DNA from 2 places in the Candidatus Enterococcus lowellii genome. Region 1 is predicted to be linked to the other one. Evidence: a T-box and tRNA genes for the amino acid it is inferred to sense, from the RefSeq annotation. Region 1 holds a T-box; the other holds one or more tRNA genes.
What was found. A T-box is a leader RNA that pairs with one kind of tRNA and senses whether it is charged. The one in region 1 lies ahead of leuS (leucine--tRNA ligase), so its partner is inferred to be a tRNA-Leu.
Positions count from the first base shown of each region.

Region 1 (16,539 bases):
TATGTGGCGTTTCAACGTGATGGGAAAAAAGTTCAGTTTTTAGATGAATATGGAAAAAGTATCTACAAATCCGATCAGAAAGAAGTCGTTTGTATGCCTAGTAAAGATCACTCTGTAATATTTCATAAAGCCAATGAGGTTTTAACTGAGATTTTTGAAATAAAGGCAGTTGAATTTATAATAGGTGAATAATTATTTGCGTCTCACGTTACGTGATAGTCTATGCTAATGGTAGAGGTGAACGCAATGATGAATACATTAAAGATTTTAACAAATACTAAAGAATGCCGAATTGTGGTGACCGATACGCAAAGCTTATCTGAGACATTACTAGCAACGTTTTATGGGAATCAGACAGTTCGACATTTTTTAGAAGAAATTTTAACCGTAGCAGTATTATTCGGTGGTATCCATGATTTTTATACAAAAATTAGCTTTTTGTACCGTTTAAATAAGAAAAACATTCTTTGTGAAATAAAAGAAAATAATGTATCGTTACGTTATCCTAACGAATTGAATGACAAAGATTTTTGCTTAGAAAGTTTATTGGTGAATCCAGGAATTGTCTCAATCACTATCGGAGACTGGTCAATAGGATTGCATACAGGAACGGTAGCGTTTGAAAAAAAGCGCCCGAGTGAGGTGATGACTTATTTTTCCTTACAAAGTGAGCAATTACTTAGTGAATTTATGGTTTCTAAAGAACAACCAACCAAAGGAATTCTTTTACAAGGTTTGCCTTTTGTGGAAACAAGAGCGTTGCAAAAAGTTCGGGATTTAATTATTCACAGACAAACAGACTCTTTACGAAAATGGCAAGAGGATAGCAAACAGTTTGGTCAGATACTTTGGCAAAAAAAGGTGGGGTCGTATGGAGAAATTCTTGAAAATTAAAGACTTCAGTCAACTGATTGGTGTTAGCGTCCGGACATTGCAATATTACGATGAAATTGATTTATTACCTCCTGCAAAAAAGAATGCCCAAGGACATCGGTTCTATAATGACCGTTCCTTTTCTCTTGCGTTTATGATTGTCTCTTTAAAACGTATGGGAATTTCTTTAGAAGAAATCAAACAAATTTTAGGAAATAAACAACCTTTAGGATCTTTTATTCTTGAGGAAAAACAGCGAGTAGAGCTAGAAATCGGTTCCTTACAAAATCGTTTGATACAATTGACTCATTTGGAGGAATACTTGAAAACTGGGAGAGAAGTGACTCCAGAAATGCTTGTTTTGTTAGGTGAAGGCGAGTTATCTAAGGAATTATTGGCCAAAGTGTCAGAAAAAATAGTTCCTTCTTTTGATTTAGAGGAGTTTCAGATTTTTCTTCAGGAATTAGCACTATGTTATGAACAACAATTACCATATAATCATCCTTCGGTAAAAAAATGTCTCAATTACTGGTGCCAAATGAATGAATATCCCTATGTAGTAGAAATGACAACATTTGCTGAAAAATATTATGCGAAATACCCTGAACAAACGTATGGCATGAAAAAAGAGTGGTATGCTTATTTAAAAGAAAACTTAAAGCAAGACAACTGACACCTTAAAGATGTCAGCTGTCTTGCTTATTTTTTCTCGATACAAAATAAAATTGGTGGTTGATTTTTTTGATTGATAAATTGATAAGTTAATACATTGTATTCTTTTTGTGGTAGTTTTTGACAATAATTCGCTACGGTGGTTAATTCTGCTTGGCCACCTTCATGCCCATAATAAGCAACAATGATAATCCGTCCCTTACGAGCAAGGTATTGTAAGCAACTATCTAAGGCTTGTTGCGTTGTTTCAGGTAAGGTAATCACTTTTTTGTCGCTTTTTGGTAGATAACCTAAATTAAAGACAGCAGCATGAATTTCTTCTTTACCTAGGTAATTTTCTAGATGCTGATGCCCATCATGGATAAGTGTTACTTGGTATTCCAAAGCCTTTTCATCCAAGCGTTTTTGTGTGGATTGTAAGGCTTGTTCTTGAATATCAAAAGCATAAACTCGCCCTTTTTTACCTACTAGTTCAGCTAGAAATACGGTGTCACTTCCGTTGCCCATTGTCGCATCCACTACATGTTGTCCAGGCTGAACGATTTCTTTTAATAATGTATGGCTAAAATGCAAGGCTGTTTGTAGCATGTAAAACTTCCTTTCGCACGTTGAATTTACCTTGGTAAGAATTTCTTCGTAATAATTCTTCATCAATCGCATTTAAGGCTTCCCACTTTTTTAGACTCCACATTGGTCCAACAAGAGTATCACGGGGTGCATCTCCTGTTAAACGATGAATAATAATTTCTTCAGGAATCATTTCTAGTTGATTACAAGTAATTTCTACGTATTTTTCAAGAGAGAGTAATTGTAATCGCCCTTCATGATAATCACGCAGCATTCGTGTATTACGCATTAAGTGAAGTAAATGCAATTTAATTCCTTGAATGTCTGAATCTAAAATTGTTCGTCGTACATTTTCTAGCATCATTTCAGGCGTTTCTTGCGGTAAGCCATTAATTAAGTGTGTGCAAACTCGAATTTGGTGTTTACGCAATTTAGCCACACCATCAAGGTAGGTTTGATAATCGTGGGCACGATTGATTAAGCGACTTGTATCCTCAAAAGTTGTTTGTAAACCTAATTCTACCCAAAGATACAGACGCTCATTTAATTCTGCTAAGTAATCCACGACATCATCTGGTAAGCAGTCGGGCCGTGTACCAATCGATAAACCGACCACTCCAGGTAAATTAATGACTTGTTCAAAACGTGCTTTAATATCAGCAAGAGGCGCATGTGTATTTGTAAAATTTTGGAAGTAGACAATGTATTGATCGACATGAGGCCATTTTTTATGCATCCGTTGAATTTCTTTATTAAATTGAACAGGTAGTGGGTCTTCAGGAGCTAAAATCATATCTCCAGAACCAGAAACACTACAAAAAGTACAGCCACCATGTGCAACAGTGCCATCGCGATTAGGACAATCAAACCCACCATCAATAACTACTTTAAAAATTTTACTACCAAACTCTTGACGTAGTGCGTAATTCCAAGAGTGGTAACGTTTATTTTTATCTTCTGCATAGATAAAGGGATTCATACTATTTGCTCACTTTCTACTTGTTAAAGCTGCTTATTTTTAAAGCGCCAAATGAAGCGTTGTTTTTGGTAATAGGGATAGCTCAATAATAGCCAACCTAAGCCCAGAGAAAAACCGCCAATAATGTCACTAGGGAAATGGACACCTAGATAGACGCGACTAATTCCAATTAATAAAATACAGCTACCTAAAATTATCTGGAGGCCAAGTTTTAAATATCTGTTTTGGATAAATAGGGCTATCAAGAAAATTAACGTTCCATACAGTACCATACTTCCCGTTGAATGACCGCTGGGGAAACTATAACTATGCTCGGTTACTAAATGCTCTAATGTAGGACGCTCACGCATAAACAACAATTTAATCAAAGGATTAAAAATGCCCGCAATCCCAATAATACCTAGGGAAAACCAGGCGGCTTCTGCATAGCGTTTTCCATATAATAAAACAAAAAGCAATGCTAAAAATAATATAACCATGGTGCTAGGATTAGCAAATTTAGTAATCCAAAGAAAAAAAGGGGTCCATGTTGGATATAAAGAGCGAATACCATTTGTTATAAATTGATCAAATGGTTGGATCCACCCAGGGTAAAACCTAACAACATAACCTAAAAAAGCAAAAAGAACGAGTGAGCAACTGCCCACAAATTGAGTGTATAATTTATTATTCATAAAAGCTCCTCTATATTTATTCAAATTAACGAATACATTATAGCATAGACCGTTTCTATAATGAAAAATACATGTCAATTTCCCCATAATAAATTAATTTAAAATCGAATGTAAAAATGGAAATAAATACTGATGTGACAAGGGTTGTGATGGATGTGTAGAAATGTACATATTACAAGTATTTTACAATTTGAGTTTTGAGATGTTTAAACTTTTATTAAGAAAAAATAACCTGTATACTAAAAAATGTATTAAAAAAAATGGAGGTCAAAAAATGGAGAAGACTTTATCAAGAAAAGAACTTAAAAGAATAGAACAGCATCCGCTTTTATATCGTAATATGAAAAAAAGCGCGGCAGTCTTAGGAAGCACTGTTACAGCAATTTCTGTTGCAACACCGTTATTACCGAGTGTTGAAGTAGAAGCTGCTGAAAATGAGTCTCAACAAACTGCTGTCTATTCTTCAACAAATTCTAATGCATATATCGAACAATTAGCTTCACATGCCCAATCAATTGCTGGACCGAATAATTTATATGCATCAGTGATGATTGCTCAAGCGGTTATTGAAAGTGGTTGGGGACAAAGCGGACTATCGCAATCACCCTATCATAATTTATTTGGGATTAAAGGTAGTTACAATGGTGAAACGGTGTATATGAATACACAAGAATATTTGAATGGGCAATGGGTAACCATGAAAGAACCATTTAGAAAATACCCTTCATTTACAGAATCGTTTCAAGACAACGCCAATACATTAAAAAATGTATCTTTACAGCCAGGTGTTTATTATTATTCTGGTGCATGGAAAAGTAATACTTCTTCTTATCGTGATGCTACTGAGTGGTTAACAGGTCGTTACGCTACTGCACCTAATTATGCAAGTGCGCTAAACAGCGTAATTGAAAGTTATGATTTAACACGTTATGATTCTGCAACTTCGGGAAGTTCTAGCGGAACAACAAATACAAACAATAAAACAAACACAAATACCAATACAGAATCTGGTAACAAAACATCTACACCTTCTAAGCCATCTGCCAATGGTCAAAGCTACAAAGTTCAATCAGGAGACTCTGTATGGTTAGTTGCTAATAAACATGGCATGACAATGGATGAGTTAATCAGTTTAAATGGTATTCAAAACAATTTTATTTATCCAGGTCAAACATTGATTGTTTCAAGTAGTGATTCTAGTGCTGTGAACAAACCAAGCCAACCAAGTACACCAAGTCAATCAAACAAACCATCAACGCCAACAACAAACACAGGTACTCAAGGAACTTATAAAGTTCAATCAGGAGATTCTGTATGGTTAGTTGCTGACAAACATGGCATGACAATGGATGAATTAATTCGTTTAAATGGCATTCAAGATAACTTCATCTATCCAGGTCAAACATTGACCGTAGCAAAAAGTGGTTCGACTTCTGCCAATCAATCGAGCCAATCAAGTACACCATCAACACCTAATAAAAATACGGGTAGTGAAGGAACTTATACCGTAAAATCAGGAGATTCCGTATGGTTAGTTGCTGACAAACATGGCATGACAATGGATGAATTAATTCGTTTAAATGGCATTCAAGATAACTTCATCTATCCAGGTCAAACATTAACTGTAGCAAAAGGTAGTTCAACTTCTACTAATCAGTCAAACCAATCAAACACTACGACAACGCCAAATAGCAACACTGCAAGTCAAGGGACATATACAGTGAAGTCAGGAGACTCTGTATGGTTAGTTGCTGATAAACACGGGATGTCAATGGATGAGTTAATTCGTTTAAATGGCATTCAAGATAACTTTATCTATCCAGGCCAAACATTAAACGTAGCAAAAGGAAATTCAGCTAGTACAAGTACACCTACTCCAAGTACACCATCAACACCAACAGCAAACACAGGTGGACAAGGAACATATACTGTACAATCAGGTGAGTCTGTATGGTCAGTTGCTGATAAACACGGGATGTCAATGGATGAGTTAATTCGTTTAAATGGCATTCAAGATAACTTTATCTACCCAGGTCAAACATTAACTGTAGCAAAAGGAGACTCGACCTCTGCCAATCAGTCGAGCCAACCTAATCAGTCAACCACACCGACAACACCAACACAACCGTCAGTGTCACAAACCAACAATAACACTGATAAATATACGGTTCAATCGGGTGAATCTGTTTGGCTGATTGCTGATAAGTTTGGTATAACAATAGACGAATTATGTAGTTGGAATAATATCCAAAATAATTTCATCTATCCAGGTCAAACATTGATTGTAAAAGGTAATTCGACTTCTGCCAATCAGTCGAACCAATCAACTACACCAGCTACACCAACTACCAACGTAAATACAAACAATAATGCTAATGTAACAACATACAAAGTTCAGTCAGGCGATTCCGTTTGGTTAATTTCAGATAAATTTGGAATCACGATTGATGAGCTAAGTAGTTGGAACAACTTAGAGAATAATTTTATTTATCCAGGTCAAACATTAAAAGTTGCTTAGTTGCAACATGTAGATAAAGTTTGATTTTTCACAAAAATTCATGAATTAAACAAAATTATTTTCAAAACTCAGAAACCGATAAAAGATTGATTGAAAGGCACTTTCGTAAAAGAAAGTGCTTTTTTTATAAGTTTCTCATCTTATTTTAACACTAAAGTCGTTAAAATTTAATCATAAGATTTGTTATATAGAAAAAATTTTAAAGAAGAGAAAAGAAAAAAAGATTGACCAGTCAACAAGTGGTTCGTTACTATAGAAAATAAATGCAATGAACCGGGAGGAAAAGTGATTGAATATTCAACAAATGCGCTATGTCGCAGCAATTGCCAATAATGGTAGTTTTCGAGAAGCAGCTAAAAAATTATATATTTCGCAACCAAGCCTTTCCCATGCTATTAAAGAATTAGAAAAAGAATTAGATGTCCAACTCTTTGAACGCACCAGACAAGGAGCCTCATTGACCTCTGAAGGGATGGATTTCTTTCAATACACACAGCCAATTTTGGCTCAAGTTGAGTTATTAGAAAATCGTTACTTAGCAAATGAAGAGAACGAAAAACATTTTTCTATTTCTAGTCAACATTATGATTTTCTATCGATTATGATTAGTCAATTAATTCAAAATTTTCCAGATTATAATGATTTTCGAATTTTCGAAAGTACTACTTTAAATGTCATTAAAGATGTAGAGCAGTATCGAAGTGAATTTGGTATTTTATTATTTAATGATTCCAATCAAGCTGGTTTAAGTCGATTGTTAGAAAACGGCGAATTAGAGTATGAGATTTTAACTACTTTCCAGACGCATATCTTTATGAGAGAAGGTCATCCGTTAGCGACTAAATCAGTGATTGAATTATCAGATTTACATGATTATTCGCAAGTTCGTTTTACACAAGAAACAAATAATTATACCTATTTTGCTGAAGATTTAATTGATTTCCCAGGAATTACCCAGGTAATTCATACGAGTGACCGAGCGACACTCACTGGGATTTTACAGCGGACAGATGCGTATGGTTCAGGTTCTGGTTTAGTGGAGGATCCACGTAGTCAAGGGATTGTTTTAATTCCTTTAGCGAACTCACCCGAAAATAAAATGGTCATGATTAAAAAGAAAAGTCGCAGAATATCAGGAATAGGTGAAGCCTTTTTAACAAACTTGAAAAAATATTTCATTGATTTTCAAGAAACCCAGAAAAATAAAAAGAAATAAATTGAATTCAAGTCACTTTTTTGATAGTATGAACTCAATAATGACTTATGCGCGTTTGAAAAGGAGTAGTAGGTGGTGTCCTTTTTGTTAGAGAGTACATGGTTGGTGGGAATGTACAAAAGACCCGTTGAACTCGCCTTTGAGTGTATTATTTTCTTAAAGCTTTACAAAAAGTGTGTAGAGAAAATACGGTGACGACCGTTACAACGTTTGAGGTTGGAGCATGTCCAACAAATATAGGTGGTACCACGTCAATTACGTCCTATAAGAGGCTTTTTTGTGCTTCTTATAGGGCTTTTTATTTTATTAAGGAGGAGTCAAGTAGTGAATTATAATCACAAAGAAATTGAAAAAAAATGGCAAAAGTATTGGGCAAAAAACAATACCTTTAACACGCATGATGAAACAGGTAAACCAAAATTTTATGCTTTAGATATGTTCCCGTATCCGTCTGGTCAAGGACTACATGTTGGGCATCCAGAAGGGTATACAGCAACAGATATTTTAGCACGTTTTAAACGTAGCCAAGGCTACAATGTGTTACATCCAATGGGGTGGGATGCATTTGGTTTACCAGCAGAACAATATGCGTTAGATACAGGAAATGATCCCGCTGAATTTACAAAGAAAAATATCGAAACATTCCGTCGCCAAATCAATTCTTTAGGTTTTAGTTATGACTGGAATCGTGAAATTAATACCACTGATCCAGATTACTACAAATGGACCCAATGGATTTTTACAAAGTTATATGAAAAAGGCTTGGCGTATGAAGCTGAAGTAGCGGTAAACTGGGTGCCAGAATTAGGAACAGTTATTGCGAATGAAGAAGTTATTGATGGGAAAAGTGAACGTGGCGGCTACGATGTTGTCCGTAAACCCATGCGTCAATGGATGTTAAAAATTACTGCGTATGCAGATCGTTTATTGGATGATTTAGAAGAACTAGATTGGCCAGAAAGCATTAAAGACATGCAGCGTAATTGGATTGGACGTTCAGTCGGTGCGAATGTCACTTTCAAGGTGGCAGGAACAGAGAAAGACTTTACGGTTTTCACTACGCGTCCGGATACTTTATTTGGAGCAACCTATGCTGTATTAGCTCCAGAATTAGAGTTAGTGAAAGAAATTACAACTCCTGAACAAAAAGCAGCCATTGATGCGTATGTTGAAGAAGCTTCAAAAAAATCAGACTTGAACCGTACAGATTTAGCCAAAGAAAAAACTGGTGTGTTCACTGGAGCATATGCGATTAATCCAGTCAATGGTAAAGAAATTCCAATTTGGATTGCTGACTATGTTCTGGCAACTTACGGAACAGGTGCCATTATGGCTGTACCTGCGCATGATGAGCGTGACTATGAATTTGCCAAAACGTTTGATTTGGAAATCATCCCTGTCCTTGAAGGTGGCAATGTAGAAGTAGCAGCATTCACTGAAGATGGTTTGCATATCAATTCTGATTTTCTAGATGGCATGAATAAAGAAGATGCGATTGCCAAAATGGTAGCATGGTTGGAAGAAAACGGTGTGGGAAAACAAGAAGTTAGCTACCGTCTACGTGACTGGTTATTCTCTCGTCAACGTTATTGGGGTGAACCGATTCCAGTCATTCATTGGGAAGATGGCACAACAACAACTGTACCTGAATCAGAATTACCATTACGTCTACCAAAAACGGAGGATATTCGTCCAAGTGGAACTGGAGAATCTCCATTGGCAAATATTGATGACTGGGTAAATGTTATCGATCCTGAAACTGGTAAAAAAGGTCGTCGTGAAACCAATACAATGCCACAATGGGCTGGTAGCTCATGGTATTTCTTACGTTTTATCGATCCACATAATAAAAATGAACTAGCTAACTATGAAAAATTGGAACGCTGGTTACCAGTTGATATTTATATCGGCGGGGCAGAGCATGCAGTCTTGCACTTATTGTATGCTCGTTTCTGGCATAAATTCTTATATGATTTAGGCGTAGTGCCAACCAAAGAACCATTCCAAAAGCTATATAATCAAGGAATGATTTTAGGTTCAAACAATGAAAAAATGTCTAAATCACGTGGAAACGTAGTAAACCCTGATGATGTAGTGGCGCAATATGGTGCTGATACATTACGTTTATATGAAATGTTTATGGGACCATTGGATGCATCAATCGCTTGGAGTGAAAATGGCTTAGAAGGTAGCCGTAAATTCCTTGACCGTGTATGGCGTTTAATCGTGGACGAAAACGGTAAAATGCGTGATCGAATTACCACTTTCAATGATGGTAAATTAACAAAAGTGTACAATCAAACCGTTAAAAAAGTTACGGAAGACTTTGAACATTTGCATTTCAATACGGCTATTTCTCAAATGATGGTCTTTGTGAATGAAGCCTATAAAGCCGATGCACTTCCTTATGAGTATGTCGAAGGATTTGTCCAATTACTTGCACCAATTGCACCACATTTAGGTGAAGAATTGTGGTCAATTTTAGGAAATACAGAAGCTATTTCTTATGTTGCATGGCCAACTTACGATGAAGCAGCGTTAGTTGAAGAGGAAGTTGAAATTGTCTTACAAGTAAACGGTAAAGTTCGTGCTAAAGTGAATGTTCCAGCAGAAGCGAGCCGTGAAGAGCTAGAAGCAATTGCGAAAGCCGATGCAACTATTCAAGAACAAATTGCCGGAAAAACAATTCGTAAAGTAATTGCAGTACCTGGAAAATTAGTAAATATCGTAGCCAATTAATTTCAAACCATTCATTCTGTCTGATGCAGAATGAATGGTTTTTTAGACTTTAATTAAGCAATAAATAGAAGACAATGAAGGATGAAAATAGATTATAATAAACAAAAAGGAGGTGAGGATATGAAAGTTGTAGCAATGATTGATTCATTCAAAGGATGTGCAACCTCAGAAGAATTAAATCAGGCGGTTTTAGCAGGGTTACCAGATGAAATTTGGACAGAAAAATGCACTATTCCGATTGCTGATGGTGGTGAAGGAACAATGGCAGCTATTTATGCAGAATTAGGCGGGACATGGCAAAGTGTAACAACGCAAGATCCCTTAGGAAAACCGATTACCGGTCAATACTTATTGAGTCGCTTTGAAGGTCAAGAGATTGCTGTAATTGAATCAGCTGTTTTTATAGGGATTCATTTAGTTGAAGTTTCAGATACTGTAATTCGCCAAACCTCTTCTTATGGATTAGGCAAAGTTATTCAAGATGCACTAGCTCACCGTGTCACACAAATTTATTTAACTTTAGGTGGTAGTGCAACATCTGATGGTGGATTAGGACTATTGCAGTCCCTTGGTGCAATCATTGAAGGAAGTGAGGAAGGTAATCCACTAATAAATATTAATAATGTTGATTTAAAAGGACTTCAAGGGGAGTTGAATAATGTGGAATTAGTAGCATTAGCAGATGTTACCAACCCTTACCTAGGTAAAAAAGGATTTGCCGAAATTTTTGCACCACAAAAAGGAGCCTCTAAAAATACAGTTAGTGAAATGGAGCAACAAGCACAACTTGTCGCTAAAAAAATCAAGCAGCAGACCAATTTAGATTTGGCTACCATTTCTGGTTCTGGAGCAGCAGGCGGTTTGGGAGGTGCAGTGATTGTTTTAGGAGGTAAAATTGCACCTGGTTTTGTAACTTTGCAAAAAATAATACGATTAGAAGAGAAGTTACAAAAAGCAGATTTGATTTTTACTGGAGAAGGTAAAATGGATGGACAAACAGACCAAGGGAAAGTCCCCTTTGGTGTGGCGCAACTTGCCAAAAAAGCTGGTATACCAGTGATTGGTTTGTGTGGCAGCCGCACGAGAGATATCGGGAAAATGACCGAGGTAACACTCGGCGTTTTTAGTATTCAACAAGGCCCGATTTCTTTAAAAGAAGCGATGGAAAAAGAGCGAACCTTGACTAATATCCAACAGTTAGCAAGCGAGTTAAGTCACGTTTTTATGTACAAAAAAAAGTAGCTGTTTAGATTTCTAAACAGCTACTTTGATTTTATTATTCAGCTTCATATGTTACTTCGACATTGCCATTGATAGCTTTTGAATACGGGCAAATATTATGTGTTTCTTCCATATATTTCAATGTTTCTTCTTTTGATAGACCTTCAATTTTACCGATTAAATGAACAGCTAAATGCAATGTGTGGTAATCAGGTAAATCGCCCAATAATGTCACTTCTGCACGAACCGAACGAGGTAAATCACCATGACCATCACGTTCTAATGGGAAAATAAGTGCACCGTTGAAACAAGCAGAAAAACCTGCAGCAAATAACTCTTCAGGGTTTGTATAACCTTCTTTTTTCGTTCCAGTTGTTTTTACTTCAAAATCACCATTTAACGATTTACTTACGCCTTCACGACCGCCTTCGTTAACCACTGTTGAAACGCCTAATTTTTTACTCATACAATAAACACCCTTTCGTTTTTTGATCTATCTTAACTATAGTATAAAACGAGAAGAATGAAAACCGAATTGCCTTATGATTGAAGACAAAATAAAAGAGCGTAGGAACCACGCTCTAGTTTATTTTTTTGTATAAGCAATTCCATAAAAAAGTGCACCTGTAGCAACAATTGGTAAAAACAATACCAAAACCAAACCATGTGGAAGTGCGGAGCGAGTATGTAAGTGAGCTACATCAGGTAGACCAATCACACCCGTTGCTGTTAATAATTTCCAACCTAAGAAACTAGCGACTACAATCATCAATGCAATAACTGCATAGAAAAGAAATTTCTTTTGTTTGCCCATGAAACGTATCCCCTTTAATTTTACATTCACAGTTATTATACAAGAAATTAAAAGAAATAATAGAAAATTTTTCAAAAATTTTCTTTTGTAATCATTTTGAAATAATTAGGCATTTTCACGTATTAGTCGTTGCGTAATATGAAAGTCTCCTTCATAAGGTTCTTGGACTCCACGAACTTTCATCATTTGTTCAGTACCTTTTCCAGCTAAAATCACAGTATCTTCCGCTTGAGCTATTTCTACGGCAGTGGTTACGGCTTTGGCACGGTCTAATTCAATTTGAACGGGCAATTGTGTAGTAATGGCTTGATAAATTTCCTTGGTAATTGCTGAAGCATCTTCAAAACCAGGATCATCACTTGTTAAAATAGCAATGTCTGCACATTCACTTAATGCTCGTCCAATATCAGGACGGCGAGAATGCGCTTTGTCACCAGCACTACCAGTGACAATAATTACTCGGCCATTAGGTCTTAGTTCTTTGGCAAATTCACCAATAGCTTTGATACTTAAATAGTTGTGCGCATAATCAATGAAAATATAGGCGCCATTTGCTTTTTCTAATAAGTTCATGCGACCAGGAACATGGCTTTGTGGTAAACTAGCTTGAATCATTTCTTTAGAAACGCCTGCTAGTCGGGTAGTTAAAATAGTTGCTGCTGCATTATCATGATTAAAAGTGCCAAATAACGCGAGTTGATAATCACCAGTAACATCTAAGGCATCTTCAGTTGCTTCTAAGTGGAAACAACGAGGGTTAGCTAATGGCTGAATGCGGTAAGTTCCCGTTTTTTGCCCAAATGTATAATAAGGCACCTGTTCTTTTTGGCAAATATCTTCTAACACATCAAAGTGATCACTATCATGATTAATGACCATTTGCTTGCTATTTCTTAGTAATTGACATTTGCAGGCGAAATACTCTTCAAATGTTGCATGTTCAATTGGACTAATGTGATCGGGACTAATATTAAGGAAAATGCCTGTTTCAAAAGTTAACCCAAAGACTCGTTTGGTTTTATATGCTTGTGAAGAAACTTCCATTACTAAATGAGTAGTACCACTTTCCACTGCTAAAGCCATTTGGCGGTAAAGGTCTAAGGCTTCTGGCGTGGTTAATTTTGACGCATAAAATGTGGTGCCATCTAATGTTGTTTCTTCCGAAGAAAACAACGCGACTTTTTGATGGAAAGCTTCGTCTAATACTTTTTTGATAAAATAAGCGGCGGTTGTTTTTCCTTTGGTGCCTGTAATTCCGATTTTGTATAATTTATCTTGCGGTTGTTGATAAAAAGCTTGTGCAACAACGGCCATCGCTTCACGAATGTCAGTTACCAAAATCTCTTGTGCATCCACATCATAAGACACTTCAGACAGATAATGCGTCACACCATCTTGCACCGCAGCTTCTAAAAGTTCTGCTTTAAAGTTCAATCCTTTACAAAAGAAAAGTGTGTGCTCTTTTAAGTCACGTGAATCATAGGAGAGATACGTGAAGGTATTGTTAGCAGATTCTTTGATTTTTTGCTGCCAGTTTTCGTTAGCTACCTTTTCTTGAAGTAACTGATGTTTGCTTAAAAGGTTACAAAGTTCATTAATTGTCATGGAATACATAAATAAGTTTACTCCTTGTCCTAAAGTTCTAGCTAATTATAGCATAGGATATCAGAAAGAGGCATTTTCGCAAGTTGAAATATTAAAAGGGTGTAACGAATAGAAAAATAGATTGCGACAAAGAGCATTTCGCATTAGAATAAGAGATATGTATGAAAGAAAGTGGAGAAGAACTCAATGACAGATAATACAAAACAGGCTTCATCTGAATTGACAAATGAAGACAAAATGGCGCGTGGTTCTGCTTGGATGACCATTGGCAATATTGGCTCTCGTTTGATGGGCGTTATCTATATTTTGCCTTGGTATTATTGGATGGGTGAGTACGGCGATGTGGCAAATGCCTTGTTTAACATGGGATATAATGTATATGCGCTTTTCATCATGGTTTCAACTGCGGGAATTCCTGCAGCGATTGCCAAACAAGTCGCTTATCATAATTCAAGACAAGAGTACCGTACAAGTCAGCGTCTATTCCATCGTTCCTTGCAAGCAATGGCAATTTTAGGGCTGATTAGTGCTTTAAGTATGTATTTTGCTGCGCCAGTGTTGTCACAAGCTGCTGGTGGTGGTGTCGATTTGATTCCATCAATGCGTTCGTTAAGTGTTGCAATTTTAGTTATTCCAGTGATGAGTGTAATTCGAGGATATTTCCAAGGAATTCAAAATATTGCGCCATTTGCGATTTCCCAGTTAGTAGAACAAGTCGCACGTGTTATTTATATGTTAATTGCCACCTTTATGATTATGAAACTAGGTGATGGCGATTATGTTGCTGCAGTTACACAATCAACATTTGGTGCTTTTATTGGTGCGTTAGCGGGAACAGGGATTTTAATTTATTATTTCCGTAAAGAAAAAATCAAAATGGATATTTTAGCAGAAAACAGCAAAGAAACTGGTAATGTAGATACGATTAAATTATTGATATCGACAGTTAAAGAAGCGATACCGTTCATTATTTTAGGTGCAGGGCTCACAATTTTCAAATTAGTTGACCAATATACATTTGTTCACACAATGAGTGGTTTTACAGAATACTCTAAAAATCAATTGATTGCTTTGATGGCTTTATTTGGTGGAAATCCAGATAAATTATCAATGGTAGTTATTGGTTTAGCCACTTCAATGGCAATTGTTGGGATGCCATTATTGACAGAATCGTATGCAAAACAAGACTATAAGGGAATGGCAAAATTAGTTACAAATAATTTACAACTTTACGCATTTGTCATGTTACCAGCTACTTTAGGTATGATGATTTTAGCTTATCCGTTAAACACAATGTTTTATAAACCTGATCAATTAGGAGCGAATTTATTAATTGCTGTGTGTATTTCTGGTTTAGCACAAGGGTTATTTATGGTAACTTCCATGATGTTACAAGGAATGTATGAAAATGGTTCAGCAGTATTATTTTTTGTGATTGGTTTAATTGTTAAAATTGCCACACAAACAATTTGCATCCGCATGTTAGAAGCTTATGGACCCATTGTTTCAACTACACTAGGGATGAGCGTTGCTTGTTACCTGAATTTATGGAAAATTCATAAGAAGACGCGTTTCAACGCACGTTTAACGTGGAAACGTACAGCATTGATTGCTGTTATGACTGCGATTATGGTTTTATTTGCAGGTCTTACAAAATTTGGCTTAGAATTAGTTTTAAGCCCAGATAGTAAAGTTCAGTCATTTATTATTATTATAATTGTCGCAGGTGTTGGGGCACTTGTTTACGTTTATATGGCATTGAAATTGCGTTTAGCAGACAAGTTATTAGGCTCAGGTATGGCACGTTTTAGAACGAAATTACACATTAAATAGTGATAGGTTCGGAAGGAAATCTCTTCCGAACTTTTCTGTTGAAAGGAGAAAAAATGCGATTAGATAAATATTTAGCCGACATGGATTTTGGCTCACGAAAAGAAGTGAAAAACTTTATTAAAAAAGGATTGGTTTCAGTCAACGGGACAGTCATTAAATCTGATAAATTCCAAGTGAAAGAAAATGAAGATGCTGTATTTTTTGATGGGGAGCCTGTCGTTTATCAAAAATATTTTTATTACTTATTAAATAAACCAGCTGGCGTAATTTCAGCTACGATTGATGATTACGATGAAACCGTGATGGATTTATTTGATGATGAACATTATCGTGAGGATTTATTTCCAGTTGGACGTTTAGATAAAGATACAGAAGGATTATTAGTTATTACCAATGATGGTGCCTTAGCACATCGGCTACTGTCACCGAAACGTCATGTAGAAAAAGAATACTATGCACAAATAGCTGGTGTGATGACTCAAGCGGACATTGAAGCTTTTGAAAAAGGACTCACAATTGATGGTGAAGCCTGTCTGCCTGCTAAATTAATGATTGATACTATTGATGAGGAGGAAGAAACCTCAGAAATTCGTTTGATTTTGCATGAAGGAAAATTTCACCAAGTCAAACGAATGGTCCAAGCGGTTGGTAAAGAGGTAACGTATTTAAAACGTATTCGCATGGGTGGATTAGTTTTAGATGCAACGCTTGATTATGGGGAACACCGTGTTTTAACCGAAGCAGAACGGACTCGTCTGGAGCAAAAAAATTAGTAATTGTTAAAAAAGCTTTGATCCAAGCCGAATCAAAGCTTTTTTTCTTATTCCC
Region 1 is NZ_CP147251.1:207,370-223,908, reverse strand. It holds gene DOK78_RS01095 (DUF4809 family protein) at 1-192, shown strand, start outside; gene DOK78_RS01090 (Hsp33 family molecular chaperone HslO) at 250-894, shown strand; gene DOK78_RS01085 (MerR family transcriptional regulator) at 872-1,546, shown strand; gene DOK78_RS01080 (tRNA (mnm(5)s(2)U34)-methyltransferase) at 1,573-2,133, opposite strand; gene DOK78_RS01075 (TIGR01212 family radical SAM protein) at 2,108-3,091, opposite strand; gene DOK78_RS01070 (phosphatase PAP2 family protein) at 3,115-3,765, opposite strand; gene DOK78_RS01065 (LysM peptidoglycan-binding domain-containing protein) at 4,040-6,283, shown strand; gene DOK78_RS01060 (LysR family transcriptional regulator) at 6,573-7,499, shown strand; T-box leader at 7,545-7,767, shown strand; gene leuS (leucine--tRNA ligase) at 7,824-10,238, shown strand; gene DOK78_RS01050 (glycerate kinase) at 10,359-11,480, shown strand; gene DOK78_RS01045 (Ohr family peroxiredoxin) at 11,515-11,925, opposite strand; gene DOK78_RS01040 (hypothetical protein) at 12,046-12,273, opposite strand; gene murE (UDP-N-acetylmuramyl-tripeptide synthetase) at 12,379-13,887, opposite strand; gene DOK78_RS01030 (putative polysaccharide biosynthesis protein) at 14,065-15,711, shown strand; gene DOK78_RS01025 (pseudouridine synthase) at 15,765-16,484, shown strand; gene DOK78_RS01020 (RluA family pseudouridine synthase) at 16,532-16,539, opposite strand, start outside.

Region 2 (16,539 bases), 1.4 Mb from region 1:
GTCATTAGTAAAAAAGTTTGCGAAAAAATTTCCGAATAAAAATGGAGCAGCGATTATTCGCTCCTCCATTTTTTTATTTTTGTTTATAAGTTGCTAAAAATTCATGCATTTTATCTGCAGTTAGTTTTAATTCTTCCACATTTGGCAAATAGACAATTCTAAAATGATCCGGCTGTTGCCAATTAAATCCACCACCATGCACCATCAATATATGATGCTCGTGAAGAAAGTCTAAAACAAATTTTTCATCATCTAAAATGTTAAAGCGTTTCGTATCGATTTTAGGGAACATATAAAAAGCAGCTTTTGGTTTCACAGCAGATAATCCTGGAATATCATTAATTGCTTTATGGATAAACTCACGTTGTTCATAAATACGTCCCCCTGGCAATAATAATTTATCGATACTTTGATAACCACCTAATGCCGTTTGAACAATTTGTTGTGACAACACATTTGAACACAAACGCATCGAAGATAACATATTTAAGCCTTCAACATAATCTTTAATATGTCTTTTATCTCCACTAAGAACCATCCAACCAACACGGAAGCCTGCCACACGATGAGATTTAGATAAGCCACTAAATGTTACGACTGGACGATCTGGAGCTAGCGTAGCAATAGGAATATGTTGATGACCATCCATCAATAGACGGTCATAAATTTCATCAGAGAAAATAATTAAATCAAATTCACGGGCAATTTCAACAATTTGTTCTAAAATTTCTTTTGGATAAACCGCTCCAGTAGGATTATTAGGATTGATTAAAACAATTGCTTTTGTTTTAGAAGTGATTTTTGAACGAATATCCGCTACATCAGGATTCCATTCACTCTCTTCATCACAGATATAATGGACAGGTTTGCCACCAGCTAATGAAATAGAAGCTGTCCATAAGGGATAATCAGGCATTGGTACTAAAATTTCATCCCCATTATCACATAAACCTTGCATTGACATTGTAATTAACTCACTGACACCATTTCCAGTATAAATATCATTAATAGTCACATTGGGGAAATTTTTCAATTGACAATATTGTTCGATAGCTTTACGTGCTGAAAAAATACCTTTTGAATCAGAATACCCTTCTGATTCTCTCACGTTCATAATCAAGTCACGAATAATTTCGTTTGGAGCTTCAAACCCAAATGTTGCAGGATTCCCTGTATTTAATTTTAAAATACTGATTCCTTCTTCTTGCATGCGATCTGCTTCTTCTAACACAGGCCCACGCACGTCATAACTAACACCTTCAAGTTTGCTAGATTTTTCAAAATTTCTCATAGTAGAACCCTCTTTTCATAAATATACATAATGTATATTGAACTGTATTGCTGCGTCTTCCATAGAACTTTTTTTCAGTGTACCTATTATAGCAAATTTTCTGAAAAAACGGGAAGTATTATTATTCATTTTTACTAAAAAAGTAAGAATTGTAGTATTGACAAATATCCAAATAAAAAGTAAGATTTTAACTGTTACTGCGGACGTGTTGGAATGGCAGACAAGCATGATTGAGGGTCATGTGAGCGTATGCTCGTGTGGGTTCAAGTCCCATCGTCCGCATTTTGTCATCACTAGGAATAGTGATGTTTTTTTATATTTATCGATGTTTCCTTCCTGTAAAAAATAAACATTCGTCTTATCCTAATAACAAGTCCATAAATAACTTATGAGAATTAAGGAGATATTTCAATGAAATCAACTGATATATTACAAAGAGTATTTGGAAACATTGAAATTTATTCTTTAGAACAACAAAATTCAGCGTATGAAGGCTGTCTCTTCTACTCAAAAACAAAGGATATCATCATAAGAACCCGTCTGGCAAAGAAGACATCAAAAAAAGCAGGCTATTTTGTGACGTTTTGGGAAAAGGATGCACAAGCAAACAATACACCTTTTAAAGCAGAGGATAGTCCAGAACTGTTAGCAGTAGTGATTGATGATGGAAATAAAAAAGGAATTTTTACTATTCCAAAAGAAATTGCTGTAGAAAAACAGATTTTATCTACAGCAGACCAAAATGGTAAAATGGCCATGAGATTTTACCCAGTGTGGTGCCATAATTTAAATCAAACTGCCTTGCAAACTCAAAAATGGCAATTACACTATTTTAAAAATTTATCAGAATAAATAACTTTATTCTCTCTTCATGAAAACTAGTGTAACAATGCTAGTTTTTTTATTTTTAGAAACAAAAAAAGTCAACTATCTGAACGATAGCTGACTTGATAATTAACCTTTAACGATGTTTGTTGCTTGAGGTCCACGTTGACCTTCTTCAATATCAAAAGTTACTGCTTGACCTTCTTCTAAAGTTTTGAAACCTTCGCCTTGGATAGCTGAGAAGTGTGCAAACACATCTGTTCCATTTTCTGCTGTGATAAAGCCAAAACCTTTATCTGAGTTAAACCATTTTACTGTACCGTTATTCATAACGTACCTCCAAATTACACATCATATGTGTTTATTTTGTAATAACGAGTGAAGTGCAAATAGAAGTGCGTATCATTTTTTATAAAGATAAACATATTATAGTTACATATCAAAAAGTATTACTTACGTAGTTTAACACGAATATTTTATGAATGCAAATAGATTTCCTTATTTTTCTACTTTTTCTTTGAATTTGCACGATATTGACTGCGAGTCATTTTGACGGAAGAATTGGAATTGAATTTACGAACAGCAGGATCAGTATCTTTGCGAGTTTGATACGCAGCAGGTTCTGTATCAAATAAGAGATACTCGTCTTTTTTCATAGAATTCATCAAATCCTCTTCAGAAATTGCAGGTGCATATTCGTCTTGAATAATTGATGTAGGAATATATTTAGGAACAAATGGCGATTTTTCAGTCGTTTCTTTGTTAATTGATGGACGCGTGACTGTTTCTGCTCTTTTTTCTGTCACCTGATACGTACTGTGCGCAACTGTATCTCCAAACAAACGCTTTTTCCCTGTTGGTGTTACTTCGGGCTGATACTTTTTATTATAGTTGGGTAAATTCTGACGATGCTTACTTAATTCATCACGTTGGCGAATGCTCTGTCCCGCTTTTTCCTGACTTACTCGAGGTGAACGACGTAATGAACGTTCTTCATTATTTTCAACAGAAACTGTGTGTGGATGCTTCGCTGCTTCTGTAAGAATCCAATTATCATCACTTTTAAAAGTAGGTCGTTTATTCTTAGGCTGCAATTTTACGCCTGCCTCATCTGAATAAGCCGGAAAACGTGCATGTTTTCGTTTAATTTCTTCATATTGTGCCATTACTTTCATTCCTTTTATCACAGTTTTTTTTATGATAACATAAATATCTATGCTTCAACAGCTCTAATCCTAAAAAACAGAGGCAAACAAGATGTCTGCGCTCTGTCGTAAGTTTATACAAGTTGTAATTGTTCTTGATTCATTTGGAAACGTTCAATTTTTTCTTTCTTCTCTTTGCTACTGATTAAAATATAACTATTTTCAGCAATCGAGCGTCCAACCAAACGACGGTTCACTTCTTGGGTCAAAGATGTTTCTTCTGCAATAAAATGTAGTTTTTTATTAACATGTTTTGGATAATTAGTTGGATTCATTATCACAGCTACATATTCATTCTTATCTCTTCTTAAAATACCAAATAATTCATCTGTATAGAAGAAACTCAAATCACCATGAATTAATACTTCATAATTATTACGATATTCTACCCATTTCCGACAATTATCATATATTTCACGATCGATTTGGCTCCAAGGGAAAAATTTGCGATTTTCAGGATCCTTCGCTCCAGTCAAACCAGCCTCATCGCCATAATAGATACATGGAACACCTGGAGATAAAAACATAAACCCAAATGCTAAATCTAATTTTTTTGTATGGTTGCCAACCATAGTCAAAATACGCTCCGTATCATGAGTACCAATATTATTCAAATTATTGTAAAAAATATCCCGTGGATAATTTTCATATAGTCGTGTCAATGACTTCGCAATTTGTTCTGGGGAGCTTGTCTCATTCAATAATTCAATGGCACTATCACGCAATGGATAGTTCATCACGCCTTGCAAATGATCCCCTAAGATATATTCACGTCGTACATCATAAGATACTTTATTTGAAGCATCTTCCCATACTTCGCCAATTAATACACGATCTTCATAATTGTTTAAGTTTTTGCGAATACCTGCAATAAACTCATCGGGTAATTCGTCAGCAACATCCAAGCGCCAACCATCAACACCCAGTTGATTCCATTTTGTTAACACACTATTTTCTTCTCCAAAAATAAACTTTTGGAACTCTGAGTCGTGCTTATTGATTTCTGGTAAATCTTTAATTCCCCACCATGATTCATATTCATTTGGATAATTAATAAAATTAAACCAAGAAAAATATTCACTATGACGATTTTGAAATGCGCCAACATGTGTGCCATAAGTACCGTTTGCATTGAAATAACGACTATTTTGTCCAACATGACTAAACACGCCGTCTAAAATAAGATGCATATCATTTATGTGTAAAATATCAATTAATTCTTTAAAATCTTCCTCCGTGCCTAAAACAGGATCAATTTTAAAGTAATCAGATGTATCGTAGCGGTGATTACTACACGCTTCAAAGATAGGGTTTAAATAAATTCCTGTTATCCCTAGCTCTTTTAAGTACGGAATTTTTTTAATGATTCCTTGTAAATTCCCTCCAAAAAAGTCCCAACGTAAAATATCGCCATTTGGACCTTTTACATATAATGGTTCATCCTCTTCAGTTGCATAAATAAACGTGTTTGGTTTGGGTGAATTAATTTTTTTATCTTCATTTCCATTGAAAAAACGATCTGGAAATATTTGATAAAAAATTCCATTACGATACCAGTCTGGTGTGCGTTCTGCTTCTTTATAGCAAGTAATTTGAAAATCCCAAATAGTGGCTGGTTCATCATACAAACGGCCTTCTCCACCTTGTTCACTTGCACCATAATATTCAACAAACACTTGATCGTTTACTTTCGTATGCACTTCAAAATGATAGAAATAAAGACCTTTCCCTTGATTAAAGAAATACTCATATGAGTAAAAGCCTTCTTCTTGTTTTTCCATAAAAATTCGTTGTTCTGGTTGATGATCCTTATGCATAACCAAATAAACTTGTAAAATGTCCTCGGCGATTACCTCAATAGATAATCGCACGAGTCCATTTTCTTTGACTGCTCCAAAAGGATGTTTATGATAGCTTTGCCAAGGATTAAAACGGATTAAAGACATTGCTGGTTCCCTCTTTTTCTGTATGCGCAAAAATTGGTTCAATTTGCCAAATATCTTCTGCATATAGTCTTACAGTATCATCAGAAGAAAAACGTCCAGCATTTGCAATATTTACTAGACTAATTTTACGCCATAATGATTGATCTTTGTAAGTTGCATCAATTCTTTCTTGCGCTCGACAATAATCATCAAAATCACGCAGCAAGAAATATTCATCATTGTAGCGAAGTAATGAATCATAAATTTCGCGTCCTTCATACCCAATATTTGGAATAGTTCCATCAATAAAGGCATCCACTACGCGTCGGATTACCGGGTTCTCATCATAGATTTGGTGAGAGTAATATTCATGATTTTCATAATATGCGTACACTTCTTCTTCAGTTAACCCAAAAATACAAATATTTTCATCGCCTACAGCATCTCGAATTTCTACATTCGCACCATCTAAAGTTGCTACTGTTACAGCACCATTTAACATTAACTTCATGTTACTTGTACCAGATGCTTCTTTTGATGCCAATGAGATTTGTTCACTCACATCTGCTGCTGGAATGATACGTTCTGCTAAGGAAACATTGTAGTTTGGTAAAAAGACAATTTTAATTTTATCTTGAATAGAAGCATCGTTGTTAATCATATTTGCCACTTCATTAATGGTCTTAATGATTGCTTTGGCATAGGTATAACTTGGTGCAGCCTTCGCACCGAAGATAAACACACGTGGATGAATATCTAACTCAGGATTATCTTTCAAGTCAAAATACAATTTTAGAATGTGCATTAAGTTTAATAACTGACGTTTATACGCATGCAGACGTTTGATTTGTACGTCAAAAATTGCATTTGGAGATACAGTAATTCCAGTTGTTTCTTGAATGTATTCTGCCAATTCTTCTTTCTTTTGATGCTTAGCTTCAGCTAATTTACCCAGCACTTTTTCATTATTTTGATAATTCATCAATAATTTCAAGTCAGACGAATCTTTACGCCATGTTTTACCAATCGTTTCATCTAATACATGAGATAAAGGCTCATTAGCTAATTGTGACCAACGACGCTGTGCAATTCCATTTGTTTTGTTGTTAAAACGGTCTGGATAAACTAAATAGAAATCATGTAACACAACTGATTTTAATAGATCAGAATGCAGTTTTGCGACACCATTGGTACTATGACTACCAATAATCGATAAATTAGCCATGTGTACTTGATCGCCTTGAATGATACGTGTGCGTTGAATTAAATCTTCAGGATGGATACCACGCATTGAATCAACATAGCGACGATCAATTTCTTCAATAATTTGATACATACGCGGAACAATTTGTTTCATCAAATAAACTGGCCATTTTTCTAGAGCTTCTGCCATAATAGTATGGTTTGTATAGCTCATAACTTTAACAGTAATGTCCCATGCTTGTTCCCAATTAACGTCATTCTCATCGATTAAAATACGCATTAATTCTGGAATACATAATGCTGGATGTGTATCATTGATATGAATTGCGACTTTTTCACTTAATGCAGACCAAGGTTTATTTAATTTTTGGAAATAACGCACAATACTTTGTACCCCTGCTGAAACAAAGAAATATTCTTGAATCAAGCGAGTCATACGGCCTCTTTCATTTGAATCATCTGGATACAATACAGCCGTTAAATCTTCATATACACGTCGTTCTTCGATACTCTTATATTTACCTTCTTCTGAAGCCGGAATTTCAACACTCCATAAACGCATAGTGTTTACAATGCCATTTTGATAACCTACCATTCCAGTATCATATGGAACTGCACGTAAGATAATTTCATTTTCTGCAACAGGTTTTAATTGCCCATGTTCATTTTCTTTTAAATAAACATTTCCTGCAAAATGTACATTGACTGCTTTACTCGGGCGACGGATTTCCCATACATTCCCATTATTTAGCCATTCATCAGGTAATTCCACTTGATAGCCATCAACAAATTGTTGTTTAAACAAGCCGTAATCATAACGAATACCATTTCCGTTTCCAGGTAAACCACTTGAAGCAATAGAGTCCATAAAACATGAAGCTAAACGGCCTAAACCACCGTTTCCAAGTGCCATATCTTTTTCAACATCTGCTAAATCATCCAAGTCTACATCTAAATCTGACAATGTTTCACGCACTAAATCTAATAATCCTAAATTTAGCAAGTTACTTTTTAACATTTTGCCTGGTAAAAATTCAATGGAGAAATAATAAGCTTGTTTTTGTTCTTCCTTTAAATAATTTTTCCAAGTTTCACGCCAGTTATCGTTATAAATAGCTTTCACTAAACTACCTAAAGTAAAAAACAACTCATCTGCTGAGGCATCTTCTAATTCTACTGCATAGCTTTCTCTTATGCGTTGTCGCAATTCTTCTTTTAAATTTTCCTTTGTTAAAATGGTCATTACCCCCTGTTTCTAAAAACAGGCTGAAACATTGAATAATTCAACGCCTCAGTCTGCCTGTTTCTAAAACTTTTTTTATTTTATTACACTATGCTCTCATATAAAGCAAGGTATCCGTCACAGCTAGTTTCCCAACTGAAATCTTTTGACATCGCATTGCGACGTAATTTATCCCAAGCCTCTGGTGAAGAATAGTATAAATCAATAGCTTTTTGTAAACACTGCATTAAATTATATGATGTAAAATCTTGGAATCCAAATCCTGTACCTGTGCCTTCTATCGGATTAAATGGTTCAACGGTATCTCGTAAACCACCAATTTCATGAACAACAGGTAATGTTCCATAACGCATTGAAATCATTTGTGACAAGCCACAAGGTTCAAATGCAGATGGCATCAAGAAAATGTCCGCTCCGGCATACATTTTTTGAGCAAGCTGAACATCAAAAGAAATGCTAACGGAACACTTTTCAGGATATCTTTCAGCAATCGATTGGAATCGATTTTCAAAGACTGGATCGCCTGTTCCTAATAGAACAAACTGAACATCAAACTGTAATAAGTTTTCTAATTCGTCTAATACTAGATGGAAACCTTTTTGATAAGTCAAACGACTAACAACTGCAATTAATGGTACCTCTTTAATTGGACGTAGACCCATTAAACGTTGCAAGTCTTCTTTATTCGCTGCCTTACCGGATAAATTATCCACAGAGTATGCGCTCACCAAAGCAGGATCTGTTTCAGGATTATTGATATCATAATCAATTCCATTTACAATTCCACTTAATTTGCCACTTTCCATACGCAAAATCACATCAAGTCCAGAACCAAACTCTGGAGTCTTGATTTCATTGGCATACGAAGGACTTACAGTATTTACACGATCTGAATATAAAATTCCAGCTTTCATGAAGTTTAATGCATCGCCCATCCGAATGGTTCCATCATCATACCGTTCTCTTCCCATGCCAAATAAATCTGGCAGGACGTTGCCACTATACTGACCTTGGAATTCGATATTATGGATTGTTAGCACCGTATGAATATTGCGATAAGCTTCAATCCAATTATATTTTTCTTTTAATAAAAATGGAATCATTGCTGTGTGGTAATCATTGACATGTAGAACATCTGGAATAAAATCAATTCTTTCCATCAATTCAATAATTGCCATTTGGAAAAATGCGAAGCGCTCACCATCATCATAATAACCGTATAAACTTTCACGATCAAAGTAATACAAGCTATCAATAAAATAGTACGTTACGCCATTTAGTTCCAGACGTTTCACACCACAATACTGGCTACGCCATCCAACAGAGATCGTGAAGTTCAATACATCTTCACATTGCTCTTTATATTTCAGAGGCATCTTAGTGAAATAAGGTAAGACAACTATTGTTTCAATACCTTTTTTCGTTAATTCTTTTGGTAGTGCACCTGCTACATCGCCTAATCCGCCTGTTTTAAAAAACGGGGCGCATTCAGCTGCCGCAAATAGAAGTTTCATTTTCTAACCTCCAATAATATCTGCTGTTACATGCGTTCCTTTTTTAACAACGATTGGTTTTTCTGGTGTGCCAATAATCTTCACACCTTCTTCTACAACAATATTTTTATCTAAAATTGCGTAGCTAACTTCTGCATTTGATTTGATTGTATTACTTGGGAAAATTAATGATCCAGTAACTTTTGCACCTTCTGCAATATCGCTACCACGACCGATAATAGAATCTTCTATTTGACCTTCAATCATACATCCTGTTGCAAATTGACTGTTATTAACAATCGATGTTTCAGAATAATATGTTGGTACTTCATTTTTCATTTTTGTATAAACTTTTTGGCTTGAATACAATAACGACGTGAATTTTTGAGTATCTAACATATCCATATTTGCTTGATAATAAGATTGAATATCATAAATGTTGTTCAAATAGCCTGTGTATTCATAAGCATACGTACTTTTTGAAATACGTTCACGTAAGAAACTTTCAACATTTCCTAAAATATTTTTAGATTGTTTCTCAAGTAAAATTTCAATTAATTTTTCTGTTTTGATAATAAAAATATCCGCACATAGATTTACAACATCTTGTATTTCGGTATCTTTCACTAAAGAAGTTTTATCAATCAGGTTATCTTCGCCTAAGTTAATCACAATGTCTTCTTTATATAAAAGACTCTTAGGTACACGTTTATAAACAACCGTCATGTCATTGCCATGTGCTTGATGAATGTGTAATAAAGCTCGTAAATCAATATTCACTAAGATTTTACTACCCATATATACCGCATATTCAGATTTTGATTTTTTCAAATAATCAATAACTAAATCATAATAACTACTATTGTTGTCAGCACGACGGATAAAATCTTGATAAATATGAATGAAGAAGCGGTTTTGAATACCATCTAAACTCCATTCTTTTCCGCCACCAATATGGTCAAATACGGATTGTGTTTCACCTTCATTAAACACCATAAACAATGATTTAATATTTGCATTTGCAATACTAGATAAATTGAAATCAAGTAAACGATACTTACCATCAAACGGTAAAGTAGATAGTGGACGATTTGCAGTTAATGGTAATAAATCATCATAACGATGCAAATTTCCAACAAGCGCACACATTTTATTAGTCCTCATCAACAGTCACTCCAATCACTTCAGAATAGCCAACCACAGCAATTTCTTCTGTTCCATCGATTACAGCATTATCGCCAATAATCGCATCTTCCCCAATAATTGCTTTGTGGATTGATACATTTTTACCAATTGTTGCACCAGACATCACGATACTGTCTGTAATTTTTGCACCTTCTTTTACTTGTACATCATCTGATAAGACACTGTGATTAACATCCCCTGCAATATAGCAACCATCAGAAATCAAGGAGTTTTTCGCTGAGCCAGTTTCCGTAACGAAATGTGGTGGTGAAATTGGGTTTTTAGAATAAATACGCCATGCTTTATCACGAATATTTAATTCCATGTCAGGACGTAAAAATTCCATATTTGCTTCCCATAGAGAATCAATTGTACCCACGTCTTTCCAATATCCATCAAAACGATAAGCAACCACTGTTTCACCGCTATCTAGGTAAGCAGGAATAACGTGTTTACCAAAGTCATTCATTGAACTATCTTTTGCATAACTTGTCGTTAAAATATTTCTTAAACGACCCCAGTTGAAAATGTAGATCCCCATTGATGCAAGGTTACTCTTTGGTTCGTCTGGTTTTTCTTCAAATTCAATAATACGATCATTATCATCTGTATTCATAATACCGAAACGAGACGCCTCTTTCATTGGTACTTCAATAACAGCAACTGATAAAGAAGCATTGTTACGTTTATGATTTTCAAGCATTTCTTCATAATCCATCTTGTAAATATGGTCTCCAGATAGGATTAAAACATATTGTGGATCTAATTGATCTAAATAAGAAATATTTTGATAAATCGCATGCGCTGTTCCTTCAAACCATTTACTACCTTCAGAACTTGAGTAAGGTTGTAAAATAGTTGCACCTGCATTAATTCCGTCTAAGCCCCAACTTGCACCATTTCCAATATGATGATTTAACGCCAAAGGTTGATACTGTGTGACTACACCTACATTATTAATTCCTGAATTTGCACAATTACTTAAAGTAAAATCGATAATACGATATCTTCCTCCAAAAGGAACTGCGGGTTTAGCCATATTTTTGGTTAATTTGCCAAGTCGCGTACCTTGCCCTCCCGCAAGAATCATGGCTACCATTTCTGTTTTCATTTTTTCGGTGAAGAATTCACCTTGCCCCCTTTCAACTTACTTGCTTGTATTTCATTTGTTGCTGTTATTCCGTTAGTTACTTTTGTTGCTTTTTTGACTTTTTTCTTTATTCGTACATTAACATCTTTCGGACGAATAATTAGTGCGCCTAATGCTGGTAAAACGGTTTGAACTTGATAATCAAATTGCTTAAATGATTGCTCAATCGTTTGCATATCATCATTATTTTTAGTCCACGTTCCGCCAAACTCCTCCATTTCTGTATTAAGTATTTCTTGATACGTACCTGGATAAGGAACACCTATTACAAAATCATGTCGTTCTACCGGTGCAAGATTTAAAACGACAATCAAGAAATCTTTTTTTGTTTTGCCTTTACGAATAAAAGAAAGGACCGTGTCCTCTAAATTATCTGCGTCGATAATTTCAATTGTTTCACGACTGTCTTCTAATTCCCATAAGGCAGGCTCTTTTTCATAGAAGTGATTCAATGTACTTGTAAAGTGTTGCATTTTGAGGTTCATGTCATCGTCTAAGTTTTCCCATTCCAATTGCTCATCATATTTCCATTCGAGAAATTGTCCGAATTCGCTTCCCATAAAGAGAAGTTTTTTCCCAGGATGCGTCATCATATACGTATACATATTTCGTAAATGCGCAAATTGCTTATACCGATCTCCCCACATTTTATGCATCAAACTTTTCTTTCCATGAACAACTTCATCATGAGAAAAAGCTAATATATAATTTTCATTCATCATATACATAAATGAGAATGTCAATAAACGAAAGTTATCTTTGCGGAATAATGGGTCCATCTCGTAAAAACGTAAGACGTCATTCATCCATCCCATATTCCACTTATAATCAAATCCTAACGCATCATTTTCGATTAATCCTGTAATTTTGGTTTCAGAGCTACTCTCTTCCGCCATCATAATTGTTGCGGGATATGCAAGTTTAATTACGGCATTTAATTTTTGTAAGAAATAAAATCCTTCAAAATTCCGATTACCACCTTCATGATTTGGTGTCCAAGGTCCATCATCGTAGTCTAGATATAACATGCTTGAAACTGCATCTACACGTATCCCATCAATATGGTACATTTCAAGCCAAAACAAAGCACTTGAGATTAAAAAACTTTGGACTTGTGGTTTTCCTAAATCAAAACAAATAGTACCCCAGCGATTATTTTTCGCTCGGTTCGGATCTTCATACTCAAATGTCGGTGTACCATCATAATAAGGTAATGTATCATCGTTAATACAAAAATGACCTGGAACCCAATCGACAAATACGCCAATATTGTTCAAATGACATTCCTCGACAAAATCTTGGAATTCTTTTGGTGTACCGTAATACGAAGACAATGCAAAATAACCGGTCAATTGATACCCCCAAGACATACCTAGTGGATGTTCCATCAATGGCATAAATTCAATGTGGGTATACCCCATTTTTTTCACATAAGGAATGAGTTCATCTTTTAAATCAGCAAATGAATATGGTGTGCCCTCTGAATGTTGTTTCCACGAACTTGCATGGACTTCGTAAATGTTTAATGGACGTTTAAATGTATTACGTCTTTTTTGTCGTCCACGCCATAAACCATCCTTCCAAGTTTTAGTTGGAACCGTATGCAAGACTGCTGCCATACCAGGGCGCTCTTCAAACCGGATAGCAAAGGGATCGATTTTCATAATCTCCCGTCCATCGGCTTGACGAATTTTAAACTTATATTTTTCGCCTTCTTTAGGAAGAGAAGTTGCTACTTCCCAAATCCCTGATACTTCGCGCATTTCCATAGGCAAAGAATCGTCCCATTCGTTAAAATCGCCAACTAACCATACTTTTTGTGCATTTGGTGCCCAAACACGAAAAATATAGTTCTCTCCTTCTTTGTGCACTCCCAATAAATGTTGAGCGTAAAAATTTTCTCCGGTTAAAAATCGTTGTTCAGCTTCTAAAAACTTTTTGTCTTTCACACTCATGCAAAAACTCCTAACCGCTTTATAAATAAATAACTATTAATGCTAAAAATAAAAAAAATCGAAAAGCCATGTAACCCTATTGTCTTTTGATTTCTAATACAATTATATCATATTTTTAATCTTTTAAAATAAAAATTAACAACATTATTTAAAATAACGCAGGAATAATATTATTTAAAATTCTCAATAAAAAAATGTTATTTACGGAAAAATTTTCATTTTTCAAGAATGAATTTTAAAACTTATTTCCTTTCATTTTTCACAAAAAAACGCTATGAAAACATTGTCAAAACAACTATTGAAAATAGTTTCATTTCAAAAGTAAAAAAAATGCATTAAAACACGAACATTTTTTCTTAACATTTTCACAAAACAATAAAAATATTATCAAAAAATTTTTTTCAATGAATAACCTCTACTGATAAAAATAACTAGAATAAATGCATTTTGGGTGATTTTTATAGATTAGATAACACTTTAAAGAGAAAGCACTTACATTAAAATCAAATTAAAATTATCTTTTTATTAAAAAAGAACGCTTTATTTAGCGCTCTTCTTTAATAAAAATGCTTGTTGTTGCTGTGACATTCAATTCAGTCATCACTTTTGCTAGAATAATTCGCTTCATAATGACAGATAATTGATTAAATTGAGGTTGCATTTCAAATGAAGACGCTGAGCTATATACTGGCACGCATAATTCTAAAGGTTCCGTTTTGTGAATTAAACCAAACTTTCTCATCGATTCAATAAAAATGCTTTCTCGGATTCGTCTGCGCTGTACCAATATTTTTTCAATAACCACCTGAACTTGATCCAAATAATACTTTGGATCTACATCACCGATTAATTGTGCTACTTCTTTATAGACTGGTTCTATTGGCTTGGTTCGTAAATTACTAAAATAACGCGGCAATGTTAGCGGCCATTCTTCGACGGAAAGCGAAGCTACTGTCAAATTTTCATTAGAAAGTGAATCGTAATACGCTAAAGGAATAGACGTCTCTATTCCACAAAATATTTCGGAATTATCATGAGGAAATAAAGCTTCTAAGAAAGCTATGCGTTCTCTTTTATTTTTTTCCGATGCACTTTTTACAATTGTTACCACCCAGTCATCTAATAATTTATTATCAATTTCGAGTATAGGGAAAGCAATAAAATAGCGTCGTTCTTTACGCTGAATTATTCCTTTTTTTATCAATTTTTCCAGTTTTTTCTCAACTTTATTCCCAAATACTTCTTTTAAATGTCGCAGGGTTGGAATTTCAGCTTCCAGCAAAGTGACTAATTCTGCAAAAAAAGGACTGCTTACTATTTCTGCCAACTCTGTATCAGATGTTTCATAAATAATTTTCATCTCTGTCTCCTACGAAAAAACACTTCGCAGAGTCAACTCTTCCGAAGTGTTTTTTGTTTAATTAAAACTTTCTGTTAATTGTGGAACTACTTGTTTTTTACGAGAAACAACTCCTGGTAAAAAAGCACGATTATTTTCTAATGTCACATTGAAAGCTTTTTCCACATTAATTTTTGGTTCACCAACAACTAACAATTCAGAATCGCTATCTAAAATGTTGGTTACCACTAATAAAAATAAATCATAGTTATTCTCTACATTTGCACTGCTCATCGCTGCTTCTAAATCTGTTTGACGTTCAAATACTTCTGATAAATCTACCGTATTTACTTGAGCGATACGAACATTTTTATCTCCCATTGGGAAACTTTTGGCATCTAAATCTAATAGTGTTTCAACAGACTTATCACTTAATTTTGTCCCAGCTTTTAACATTTCTAGTCCATACGCTTCTAAATCTACTTTTGCAATGGCTGCTAGAGCTTTCGCCGCTTGAACATCTTCTTCTGTGCACGTAGGAGACTTAAACAATAATGTATCTGATACAATTGCAGACAACATGATACCCGCAATCGCTCCTGGTACTTCGACGTTGTTTTCCTTGTACATTTTAAATACGATTGTACTTGTACATCCTACAGGTTCTGCACGATAATACAGTGGGTTTGCTGTCTCAAAGTTAGCAATTCTATGATGGTCAACTACAGATAAAATATTGACATCTGCAATATCTGCCACACTTTGTTGGAACTCGTTGTGGTCAACTAGCATCACGTCAGCTGTTTCATTTGCGACTGTTGCTACAACACGAGGTGCAGCTAACTCAAAATGGTCCAAGGCATATTGTGTTTCTTCACTTGGAGTACCTAATGCGACTGCTTCCGCATCTTTCCCTAAAGCTTTTTGTAATTCTGCAAAAGCAATTGCTGCACCAATGGCATCTGTATCTGGATTTTGGTGTCCAAAGACTAAAATTTTTGACATATACTTCGCTCCAATCTTTCAATTCATTGTTAATCATAGCAAAATCATCCAGAAATTTCCATATCTTTCCTTGAAAAGACGCGGATTATTTTAGAATATAATAAATGATGCCAATCTAAATAAACTATCCGAACTATATATGACAAGAAACATTCTGTCGTCCTTAATAACTTTTAGATAAGGATCCACTTGATTGTTCTTCATAGTTCGGATAGTTGATTATTTTGTTGCATTCTTATGAATAGATTACCGAGTCAAATAGCCCGTATATTGATTAACATGCAATAACTCTTTCGCATTGCTCACTCGGTCTTGACCTGGAGGCTCAATACCTTCTAAAGGATATTTAATTCCTAATTCGTCCCACTTGTATTTACCCATTGTGTGATAAGGTAACACTTCTACTTTATCGACGTTATTCAACGTTTGGATAAAATCGTCTAAGCGAATCAAAAACTCATCGTAATCACTCCGTTGAGGAACTAATACATGACGAATCCAAACAGGTTTCCCAATCTCAGAAAGATACTTAGCCATTTCTAAAATATTCTCATTGCTTTGAGTTGTTAATCGTTTATGCGCTTCATTATCAATATGTTTAATGTCAAACAATAATAAATCTGTATAATTCATTAACTCTTCAAATTTACTAAAAAACGGTTCTTCTCTAGTAAATGGCTTTCCACACGTATCTAACGTCGTATGAATCCCTTGTGCTTT
Region 2 is NZ_CP147251.1:1,614,994-1,631,532, reverse strand. It holds gene DOK78_RS07930 (DUF2187 domain-containing protein) at 1-39, shown strand, start outside; gene DOK78_RS07925 (pyridoxal phosphate-dependent aminotransferase) at 74-1,291, opposite strand; tRNA gene DOK78_RS07920 (tRNA-Leu) at 1,491-1,573, shown strand; gene DOK78_RS07915 (MepB family protein) at 1,703-2,143, shown strand; gene DOK78_RS07910 (cold-shock protein) at 2,246-2,446, opposite strand; gene DOK78_RS07905 (hypothetical protein) at 2,623-3,282, opposite strand; gene DOK78_RS07900 (glycoside hydrolase family 13 protein) at 3,396-5,267, opposite strand; gene DOK78_RS07895 (glycogen/starch/alpha-glucan phosphorylase) at 5,248-7,692, opposite strand; gene glgA (glycogen synthase GlgA) at 7,776-9,206, opposite strand; gene glgD (glucose-1-phosphate adenylyltransferase subunit GlgD) at 9,210-10,349, opposite strand; gene DOK78_RS07880 (glucose-1-phosphate adenylyltransferase) at 10,339-11,481, opposite strand; gene glgB (1,4-alpha-glucan branching protein GlgB) at 11,478-13,475, opposite strand; gene DOK78_RS07870 (DUF1803 domain-containing protein) at 14,020-14,835, opposite strand; gene DOK78_RS07865 (manganese-dependent inorganic pyrophosphatase) at 14,893-15,819, opposite strand; gene pflA (pyruvate formate-lyase-activating protein) at 16,066-16,539, opposite strand, start outside.
Region 2: it encodes a tRNA-Leu, which carries the amino acid that the T-box ahead of leuS (leucine--tRNA ligase) is inferred to sense. The anticodon was not compared.